Regions from separate parts of the Rossellomorea sp. y25 genome, predicted to be linked through region 1. Evidence: riboswitches for the same ligand, from Rfam matches in the RefSeq annotation. Region 1 holds a riboswitch; each other region holds the start of a gene.
What was found. A riboswitch is a leader RNA that binds a small molecule or an ion and turns the genes downstream of it on or off. The one in region 1 is predicted to bind S-adenosylmethionine.
Positions count from the first base shown of each region.

Region 1 (3,789 bases):
GTTCTCGTTGAATTTGTGGGCTAGTTCTTTTGCTTTCACTTCATATGCTGCTTCATTGGACCATGTTCTTTTTGGTTGCAGCACTTCGTCAGGAACACCAGGAACGTGAACAGGGATGTTCAGACCGAAGATGTCGTCCGTTTCTGTTTCAACGTGAGTCAGTTCGCCTTCAAGAGCTGCTTGAACCATAGCACGAGTGTAAGATAACTTCATGCGGTTACCAACACCGTATTCTCCACCAGTCCACCCGGTGTTCACTAAGAATACCTGTGCATTGTGCTCATCGATTTTCTTCCCAAGCATCTCGGCATAACGAGTTGCAGGAAGTGGCAGGAATGGTGAGCCAAAGCATGTTGAGAACGTTGCTTGTGGTGAAGTGATCCCACGCTCCGTACCTGCAAGCTTCGATGTATATCCACTTAAGAAGTGGTACATTGCTTGTTCTTTCGTCAGTTTGCTGATTGGAGGTAATACCCCGAATGCATCTGCCGTTAAGAATACGATTGTATTTGGATGTCCTGCAACACTTGGTTCAACGATGTTTTCCATCGCTTGAAGAGGGTATGCAGCACGAGTGTTTTCAGTTAATGTGTTATCCTCATAATCCGGGATGCGGGAATTGTCATCAAGGACAACATTTTCAAGGACAGAACCGAAACGGATGGCATCGAAGATTTGTGGCTCTTTCTCACGTGTCAGACCGATACATTTAGCGTAGCAGCCGCCTTCGATATTGAAAACACCGTTTGGAGACCAACCGTGTTCATCATCGCCGATCAAACGGCGGTTAGGGTCTGCGGATAAAGTCGTTTTTCCAGTTCCGGATAAACCGAAGAACAATGCCACATCGCCTTCGCGTCCCACGTTTGAAGAGCAGTGCATGGAAAGGATATCGGATTCAGGAAGCACGTAGTTCATGACAGAGAAAATCGATTTCTTCATTTCACCTGCATACTCAGTACCACCAATCAGGACAATTCTTCTTTCGAATGATACAATGATAAATGTTTCAGAATGAGTTCCGTCAACTTCGGGATCCGCCTTGAAGTTCGGAGCAGAAACGATTGTGAATTCTGATTGGTGACCCTTTAGCTCTTCTTCTGTCGGGCGAATGAATAATTGATGAGCGAAAAGATTATGCCAAGCAAATTCGTTGATAACCTGAATCGGCAGTCTATGTTTTGGGTCTGCACCTGCGAACCCTTGGAATGAGAACACTTCTTCTTTTTCTTTTAAGTAATTGATCACTTTTGTATATAGTTTATCGAATGATTCTGAAGAGATGGGTTGATTGACAGAACCCCACTCAATCTTATCCTTCGTGGATGGTTCTTCAACAATAAATTTATCCTTAGGAGAGCGTCCTGTGTATTTACCAGTTTCTGCTCTGACTGCACCTGATGATGTTAAAACGCCTTCATTGCGTTGAAGGACTTTTTCAACTAGTTGGGAAACAGATAATTGTTCCTGAATATTTTGACCGTTAAGTAATTCTGTTAATTCATTAGACATGCTCACTGAATTCATTAGAACCCTTCCTTTATATAAATTTATTTAATGGCATCGCTTACTTCACAAAAATAGTATAACACAATCAAGCTATTAGTCTATACTATTTATTTAATTTTATAATGTGTCTTCATTTTGTCACATTTTTCGTCCAAATACAGCTTGTTTCTTCTTATATATATGAAGAAAAAATCTAAATGTTTAGCCTCATTACCCCATTAGGTTATTTTAATGAAGAAAAATAGGTTGAAGTCATAAAAAGAGGCTAAAAGATTGGTTAAACCTGTCACTCGAAAAAAAGTTGACACCTCTAGTCCTAAACGTTATCATTGTTCCTTGAACGGATACTCTTATCCTGAGCTGGTGGAGGGAGCAGACCCTATGAAACCCAGCAACCTGCTAAATAGTGAATGGATCTTATACTTTGAAACGATCCGATTAAGCGAAGGTGCTAAACTGAGGCAAGGTCTATGAACCTTGAACGATAAGAGAGAAAAGGCGCGGCTATGATCTGAAACCTTTCCTCTATTGCTTTAATCATGAGGAAGGGTTTTTTCTGTTTATAGAGGATCAAATGCACATAATTCATGATTTTTTTATAAAAAAACCATGTTTACTTCATACTACTTAGGGAATGAGTACCGTATCTGTTTAATGTTTTGTTAGATCAAAGTCTAACAAATAGCTTAAGGAGGAACCTTGATGTCAACTAAACGTCGTCTGTTTACATCTGAGTCCGTAACCGAAGGACATCCAGATAAAATTTGTGACCAAATTTCTGATTCAATTCTTGATGCAATTCTTACCAATGACCCTAATGCTCGTGTAGCATGTGAAACGTCTGTTACAACGGGTCTTGTACTTGTTGCAGGTGAAATTACAACTAGTACGTATGTCGATATTCCGAAAATCGTTCGCGAAACAATCCGTGAAATTGGCTACACTCGTGCGAAATACGGCTTTGACGCTGAAACATGTGCAGTATTGACATCCATCGATGAGCAATCTGCTGATATCGCTCAAGGGGTAGACCAGGCACTTGAAGCCCGTGAAGGACAAATGACGGATGAGGAGATCGATGCAATCGGAGCAGGTGACCAAGGGTTAATGTTTGGATTCGCTTGTAATGAAACGAAAGAGCTTATGCCTCTTCCTATTTCCCTTGCTCACAAAATTTCCCGTCGCTTAACGGAAGTTCGTAAAGAAGAAATTCTTCCTTACTTACGTCCTGATGGAAAAACGCAAGTAACAGTTGAATATGATGAAAACGACAAGCCGGTTCGAATCGACACGATCGTTATCTCTACTCAACATCACCCTGAAGTAACGCTTGAGCAAATCCAGCGTAACTTGAAGGAATATGTCATCGATCCGGTTGTACCGAAAGAACTGATCGATGAGCAAACAAAATATTTCATCAACCCGACAGGTCGTTTCGTTATCGGTGGACCACAAGGTGATGCAGGTTTAACAGGACGTAAAATCATCGTTGACACATACGGCGGATATGCTCGTCATGGTGGCGGTGCATTCTCTGGTAAGGATGCAACGAAAGTGGACCGTTCAGCGGCATATGCAGCACGTTTCGTAGCGAAGAACATTGTAGCAGCTGGTTTAGCTGAAAAATGTGAAGTTCAATTAGCGTATGCAATCGGTGTTGCTCAACCGGTATCTATTTCAATCGACACATTCGGAACGGGTAAAGTATCAGAAGACGTATTGATTGATGTTGTCCGCAACAACTTTGACCTTCGTCCTGCTGGCATCATCAAAATGCTGGACCTTCGTCGTCCGATCTACAAGCAAACAGCTGCTTACGGACACTTCGGCCGTAACGATATTGATCTTCCTTGGGAGCGTACAAACAAAGCTGAAGCATTAAAAGCAGAAGCGTTAGGCGAATAAGATAAGATCAAAGAGACCAACACTTTATGGGTGTTGGTCTCTTTTTGATGAGTGGCATTTCTAATTGATTCGGCGAAATTTATTAGTTTGTGTCACATGGCAGACATATCCCGATACTGGCAGATATATTTCTAAAACGGCAGATAAAACCTGTTCGAGGAAACAATCACACGTGTTACACCTGAAAATATTACATGAGTAATCTAATGAAGGATGGGGTATCCCAAGTATAAGAAGTTAAAATGGTTTGATGCTTTTATAATATTGTCCTTTTTCAGCGTATTCTCTGGAAATGCGCTTCATTTCGCTAATATCATGTTCGTTTAGCTCTCTCACTACTTTTGCTGGCCTGCCGAATGCCAGCGTATTAGGAGG
Region 1 is NZ_CP145886.1:3,652,294-3,656,082, reverse strand. It holds gene pckA (phosphoenolpyruvate carboxykinase (ATP)) at 1-1,527, opposite strand, end outside; SAM riboswitch class I at 1,857-2,000, shown strand; gene metK (methionine adenosyltransferase) at 2,212-3,414, shown strand; gene AAEM60_RS18380 (gamma carbonic anhydrase family protein) at 3,652-3,789, opposite strand, start outside.

Region 2 (3,789 bases), 500 kb from region 1:
TGAAAGCGATTTCTATTTTCTATAATGTATCATACAAATTTTCACTCGTCTATATATTGTAATGACAAATATAAATATTATGACTATTTTTTATTTAATTGTAATAACAAATTATTTTTATGATAAAATGATTAGGAATAGAGAATTGCACGTGGATGTGTTATAACAAATATAGGAAGAAAGTGGAAGGGAGAAACAGAATGAAAGAGACACAAGAAGCAAAGGCCCTGCATTCGCATGTAAAAGAAGAAATCATCCACATGATTAAAAATAAAGAATATGCGCCGAATACAAAACTGCCGACAGAGGCGGAGTTTTGCGAAAAGTTTAATGTCAGCCGTACGACGATCCGGACGGCGCTCCAGCAGCTGACACTTGAAGGTTACGTGTATCGTGAGCAAGGAAGAGGAACCTTTGTCGCAGAAGAGAAAGTCAGTCAAATCCTGTCCTCGACGATCGACAACTACACAGAGCAACTGCGATTACAAGGTAAGAAACCTAAGATCAAGGTACTGAGCATGAATGTCATCCCGGCAGAATCCACAGTGGAAAAAGCGTTGGAATTGAAGAATGGAGATCCCGTCAATCGGTTAGAGAGGATCCGATATTCAGACGGGCTGCCCCTGCAATATGAGGTGGCCTATCTGCCCTGGTACAAGACGCCAGGCCTTGATAAAGACGAATGTGAAAGATCTCTTTACAAGCTCCTGGAAACACAGTTTGAGATAAAAATTAAAAAAACCATCGAAACCATCGAGCTATTTTTAGCAGATGAGCGAGTGGCAGGGAAGCTTGAGGTACCAGAGGGGACACCTTGCTTTATGATCGAAACGACAGCTTATGTAGAGGATGGATCCGTGATCGAATTTTCCAAAGCGATCTTCAGAGGAGATAAAGCGAGCTTTCTTGTAGAAAGAACCTATTAGAAAAAAGGGGATGGGGGATTATGAGGAACGTGATCGTCAATGCAGATGACTTTGGTTTATGCCGGGGAGTGAACTATGGCATCGTTGATAGTCACCGGTTTGGAATTGTCAACTCAACAACGATGCTTGTCAATATGCCCGGGACTCTGCATGCGTTGGAATTGGCGAAGGTTTTTCCTGAATTAAAGGTTGGGATCCATTTAACACTGACATGCGGGAGACCGGTTTCGGCCGGGGTACCATCACTACAGGATGAAAGAGGCTTTTTCCGTTACACCAGCAGGATTTTTGAAGAAAAAGAAATCAATGTGGATGAGGTTGAAATGGAGTGGGAGGCTCAGGTGGATAAATTTCTATCATTCGGTCTGCCCCTTTCTCATATTGACAGTCATCATCATGTTCATAGCTTTCGACCACTGATCCCGGTGGTGAAGAGATTGTCAGAGCGCTTTGGGGTACCGGTCCGGAATGTTTTTGGTGATAAGGGTGGCGAAATGGATGTGTTAACCGATCGGTTCTCGATGGACTTTTATGGGGACGGAGTGTCGGTTGAAGGATTGAAGAGGATTTTGGACAGCAGGGATGGAGGTGAGACGCTTGAGATTATGTGTCATCCGGCTTATGTTGATTCCTATTTGAAGATGAATTCTTCTTATTGTGAGCAGCGGTTGAGGGAGTTGGATGTGTTGACAGTGATTAAGGAGTGGACGTTTTAGTTTTCGTTTGGTTGTTTGAGAGATTAGAATATTTGTAGTGAGTTGTTATGACAAATGATCGGGGTGCTGCTATTGAAGGTAGTGCCTTTTTGTATTGGTAATGGAGGTTAGTCCCAATTGGAGGTGGAAAGGAATGTTTTTGGATAATATGTATGGTTTTTGAGTCTTTGAGATGGTGTAAAGGCAGGATATTAACTGAAATCGATGTGAGATACATGGATTGATAGGGTGCGAGGAGTTTTATTATCGACATTCCCCCTTTTATTATCAACTTTAGGAATATATTATTAACTGTAAAAAAGTGGATATATTCCACCCCAAGATCAAACCCTAGTCCAACAACACAAAAAAACCTTCCCTAGTACAACAATAAAGATAACGCTTACATAAAAACAACTGTAAAATTCCCTATTGACTTCCATTCCCATACCCAGTATTATCCTCTATAAGATTAAAAAATTAGAAAATTACATACTTTCAATTATCCAGAGTGACCGAGGGATCAGGCCCTACGACGTCCGGCAACCTCCAGTATTGGAACGGTGCCAATTCCTGCAGAATGATTTCATTCTGAGAGATAAGTCGAGATAAACAGGCGATGCTTCTTTCAGTTGAAAGAGGCATTTTTTATTGGATGAAAAAAGGGGTGTGCACATTGATCGAGATTCGAAATCTAGTTAAAACCTACAGTACAAAAAAGCAAACGGTGGTCGGTGTCGATAACGTTTCCGTAAAAATCGAAAAGGGTGAGATTTTTGGAATCGTCGGATACAGTGGAGCGGGGAAGAGTTCACTCATTCGCTGCCTGAATTTATTAGAAACCCCTACATCAGGAGAAATCATCATTGACGGACAGGATTTCACGAAACTCACGTCCAAACAATTAAGACTCGCCCGTCAAAAAACGAGCATGATCTTTCAACATTTTCACTTGATCAAATCCAAAACGGTGTTTGACAATCTGGCTTTTGCCTTGAAAGCGGCTAGTGTACCTAAAGCGAAAATCAAGCCCAGAGTCGTCGAGCTCCTTGAGATGGTCGGTCTATCGGACAAAGCAGATGCGTACCCGGCCCAGCTCAGCGGAGGACAAAAGCAAAGAGTCGGGATTGCGAGAGCCCTTGCGAATAACCCATCGGTTTTACTTTGCGACGAAGCGACCTCGGCACTCGATCCGAATACAACGAAATCAATCTTGAAACTATTGAAAAAGATTAATAAAGAACTAGGTTTGACCATCGTCCTCATCACCCACGAGATGGAAGTGGTGAAAGAAATCTGTGACCGGATGGCCGTGATGCAGGACGGGAAAATCGTGGAGGAAGGGCCGGTTTACGACCTGTTTGCAGAACCTAAGCAGCCTTTAACGAAGCAATTCATTGAAACAATCCTTCAATTTGAACTACCGCCGCACCTCGTGGAATCAAGGAAAGGAAAACTGATCAAAATCCAATTCAAAGGATCGATCGCAGAGGAAAGCGTCGTATCGGAAGTGTTCCAGAAATACAAGGTGCGAGGCAATATCCTACACGGCAAGATCGAATACATTCAGGAAGTTCCACTCGGGATTTTTATCATGGAACTGATCGGCTCCCATGAAGAAATCGAAGCCGCGATCCGGTATATCACGTTGAAGACACAGAGCTTGGAGGTGCTTGAGAATGCTGCCTGATTCATTGACTGCAATTTTACCAGAATTGAATAAAGCCTTTTTTGAAACGGTCTATATGGTGGGGATTTCACTGGGAGTTGCGATTTTAGTGGGATTACCGCTCGGGATTCTTCTTTTCGTAACAGACAAAGGCTTGTTTTTACAAAATAGTTTGATCAAAAAGGTCGTTGGATTTGCCGTCAATATGGTGCGGTCGGTTCCGTTCATTATTCTATTAGTAGCACTCTTACCATTAACCAAACTATTGACCGGAACCACGATCGGACCGACGGCAGCATCCGTATCACTCTCTGTTGCGGGAATTCCATTTTTTGCGAGAATGGTAGAAACGTCATTGCGTGAGATTGATAAAGGTGTCATTGAAGCTTCGGTTTCAGTGGGGGCAAGTCCTTGGATGATCATTAAGGACGTGCTGTTACCGGAAGCACGACCGGCGGTGATTCAGGCAATCACGATTACAACGATCAGTTTAGTCGCC
Region 2 is NZ_CP145886.1:4,148,295-4,152,083, reverse strand. It holds gene AAEM60_RS20785 (GntR family transcriptional regulator) at 201-926, shown strand; gene chbG (chitin disaccharide deacetylase) at 947-1,642, shown strand; SAM riboswitch class I at 2,121-2,226, shown strand; gene AAEM60_RS20775 (methionine ABC transporter ATP-binding protein) at 2,298-3,311, shown strand; gene AAEM60_RS20770 (methionine ABC transporter permease) at 3,301-3,789, shown strand, end outside.
Region 2: it holds a riboswitch for S-adenosylmethionine, as region 1 does, so the genes downstream of both, AAEM60_RS20775 (methionine ABC transporter ATP-binding protein) here and metK (methionine adenosyltransferase) in region 1, are expected to answer to the same signal.

Region 3 (3,789 bases), 370 kb from region 1:
GTAAGATCTACATTTTTTAACGTGGTGCCTGACTCTAATGTGAGGGATGGGATGGTAATGGAGCTTACTTCATACGTGTATGACTTCTCCATTCCTCCACCTCCTTTTTTGGTGTTGTAGCGGGGGGATCAGGATTCCACACCAGATAGCCCCGCTTGTAAAACAGTTGACTTTGGACTGATTTTTGGATATTGCCATTAGGGCGTTGAGAATTCGTCGTTAAGACTTTCGTCAAGAATTCAGATATTCATTCTAGGGGACGGCGCGTGCATCCTGTTCGCTGATACAATCCCGATTTTGCTGATATATTCGAAATTCCGCTGATAAAATCAGGTTTTCGCTGATATATTCGAAATTCCGCTGATAAAATCAGGTTTTCGCTGATATCTCCCTTAAGTAGACCCCGGATGCTCTATAAATAGTATCTAAATCCACCTTTTCACCCTGTAAAGTGATTTCAATGACGATTTTAGGGCCATATTCTCCAGTTTCTATCACACCCGTGATGTTTCCAACGCCACTTCAATAGCATGGTCCAAGTCCTCGATCAGGTCCTTCGCAGACTCTAATCCAACAGAAAGTCTCACAAGATCCTCGGTTACCCCTGTAGCACGAATTTCCTGGTCGTTTAATTGCTGATGGGTCGTGGATGCCGGGTGGATGATCAGTGATTTTGCATCCCCTACATTGGCCACATGAGACCAAAGAGAAATGTTATCGACTACTTTCCGTCCGGAATCTCTCCCACCTTTAATACCAAATACGACGATGGAACCCGCTCCGTTTTTCAAGTATTTTTGAGCAAGCTTGTGAGACGGATGCTGAGGCAACCCTGGATAGGATACCCACGCAACGCCATTATGCTGATCTAAATGCTCCGCAATCTTAAAGGCATTCTCTGTGTGACGTTCGATGCGAAGATGAAGCGTTTCTAATCCCTGCAACAGAAGGAATGCGTTTTGCGGACTTAAGCACGCCCCTAAGTCACGAAGCAGCTGCACCCTTAATTTTGTAATGAATGCTGCCGGTCCTACATCCTGTGCGTAGCGCAGTCCATTATAGCTTCGGTCCTCTTCTGTGAAACCCGGGAACTTTTCATGATTCCAATCGAACTTCCCACCGTCAATGACAACTCCCCCGATTGCTGTACCGTGACCTCCGATCCATTTTGTTGCAGAGTGGATGACGATATCCGCTCCCCACTCGATCGGCTTACATACATATGGAGTGGCAAAGGTATTATCGATGATCAACGGGATATGATGGTCATGTGCCACTTTTGCTACCGCTTCAATATCAAGCACATGTAGACTTGGATTCCCGATTGTTTCAGCGAATACCGCTTTCGTTTTAGGAGTGATCGCTTTGCGGAAATTTTCCGGGTCTGTCGGATCTACGAAATGCACCTTGATACCGTATTTCGGGAGAGTGGTAGAGAATAGATTATAGGTTCCACCATAGAGATTGGTAGCTGCTACAATTTCATCACCTGCTCCGGCGATATTTAAGATTGATAGTGAGATAGCGGCCATTCCGGATGATACACCAAGTGCTCCGATTCCTCCTTCTAACAGAGCAAGGCGTTTTTCCAACACGTCTACAGTCGGGTTCATGATGCGCGTATAAATGTTACCCGGCACTTCAAGGGCAAATAATTTTGCCGCATGATCACTGTTATCGAAAACGTAGGATGTCGTTTGGTAAATCGGCACTGCCCTCGAACCTGTAGATGGATCCGGCTCCTGGCCGCCGTGAAGTAGTAGTGTGTCGAAATCGAATGATTTTGTCATAGAGAATTCCTCCTAAATGGTTTTGGTGATTGGGTTTCCGTTTTGCGGTTGAATGTTTTGGACGTTTGCCTGTTAAAGTTTGTTAGAATTTTGACTGTTGAATTCAGAATGATATTTGACTGTTAAAATAATGCGTTTTTTTAACAGTTGAATTTTCGACTTATTTTAACTGTTAAATATCGTCCCATTTTCTCCTGTTAAATTTCCACCAAAATTCTGCTGTCGAACTCTGAAACTGAAAAATCGAAGAAGTATGTTTCCTTAAGAAGATAGAAGAGGAAAAAATAAAAAACCCTCTTCCTAAGAAGAGGGTCTAATTTAATAGGGTCCTCCTCTTATCTTTCAGGCAATCGCCTGCAGGAATTAGCACCTTTTCATGCGACGCATTACTGCGTACATGAAGGTTGCCGGGTTTCATCGGGCCTAGTCCCTCCACCTCTCTGGATAAGAGCATGTAGTTGTCAATGTGAAAATTCTTGCGTTGAGATGAATTATAAGGGGTAACCGACCTCAACGTCAAGAGTATTTTTAGAATTTTTACATTATTTAATTTTTAACCGAAGCTGTAATCGCTTCGTTAAATTGCACGACGATGTCTTCCCCATCCTCAATACCTAACGATATGCGCACGACATGTGTGTTTATTCCGAGTTTTTCCTGCGCATCCTTCGGCAGGGCACGATGAGACGTTCCTAATGGATATGAGACCGTAGTCTCCACGCCGGCAAGAGAAGGGATGATTTTAATCCAGCCAAGTGATTTGAAGAATGTGCTGATGTCACATGTGTTGGATAGCTCGATCGTTACGATGGCTCCATTTCCTTTATCGGATAAATCCGTTGGGTAATAAACTTCCTTCACGTATTCATTTGCTCGAAGGTCCGCCGCAAGAACTTCGGCATTCCTTGCTTGGGTCCCCATTCGGAGAGCCAGTGTTTTCGCTCCGCGGCATGTCAGCCAGGCTTCAAATGGACTCAGGTTCGAACCGATGTTGACGACTTTTTCTCTCGCTTTTTGAACAAGATCTTCCTTCCCGACTATGACTCCTGCTGTGATATCACTATGTCCTCCGATATACTTCGTGGCACTGTGAGCGACCAGATCCACCCCTTCTAAGAAAGGGTGGCGCAGAAACGGTGTGGCGAATGTGTTATCGATCATTGTTTTCAGGTTGTGTTTTTCAGCGAATCCGACCATTTTAGGGATATCTTCCACTCGCATAAACGGGTTTGTGACGGTCTCACTGTAGATGAGTTTGGTTTGTGGAGTAATGGCTCCCTCTAATTCCTCTAAACTTGTAAAATCAACGAATGAAGTAGAAATACCGAGTGATTTCAGCTCTTCTTTCAGCATATGGAACGTACCCCCGTATAAATCCTCGGCAGCAATGATGTGATCCCCTGATTGCACAACAGCGAGGATACCAACAAGGATGGCCGATAATCCAGAAGAAGTTGCTACACCTGCCGGGGCTCCTTCCAAGTCTGCCACCATCTTTCCAAGCTCGTCTGTATTTGGATTTCCCGTTCTTGTGTAGAGATAAGGAGACTTCCCTTCATAGAAACCCTCCAACTCCTCTAAAGAAGTAAAAGAAAAAGCAGAGGTCTGATAAATCGGAGTCGTCTTACTGCGGATTTCCTCTGTTCCTTTTAACTGACTGTGCACGACCTTAGTTGTGAATTTCATCTCTCTTTCATCCTTCCTGAATCTATGTATTTTTAAAAGTGTATCATATTCAGAAGATTGTGAGGAGTAAGATCTTTTGGAGGCATAAAAAAACACCTGCCAAATTGCAACAGGTGCACTGCGTTTTATTGAACGTTTTCCAAACATCCGATCAGGCGATTTTCAATATCCAATGCCAGGCTTTTTAGTTCATCGTTATCCACCATCTCGATCAGCTTGCTTGGTTTTGCCATACCGATCTTGGTGGTACCGCCTTCTGTGTATACCGTCACTTTGCAAGGAAGGAAGTAGCTTACGAGCATGCTTTCTTCCA
Region 3 is NZ_CP145886.1:4,017,296-4,021,084, forward strand. It holds gene AAEM60_RS20210 (homoserine O-acetyltransferase) at 1-92, opposite strand, end outside; gene AAEM60_RS20215 (O-acetylhomoserine aminocarboxypropyltransferase/cysteine synthase family protein) at 495-1,790, opposite strand; SAM riboswitch class I at 2,123-2,241, opposite strand; gene AAEM60_RS20220 (aminotransferase class I/II-fold pyridoxal phosphate-dependent enzyme) at 2,337-3,476, opposite strand; gene AAEM60_RS20225 (DUF302 domain-containing protein) at 3,602-3,789, opposite strand, start outside.
Region 3: it holds a riboswitch for S-adenosylmethionine, as region 1 does, so the genes downstream of both, AAEM60_RS20215 (O-acetylhomoserine aminocarboxypropyltransferase/cysteine synthase family protein) here and metK (methionine adenosyltransferase) in region 1, are expected to answer to the same signal.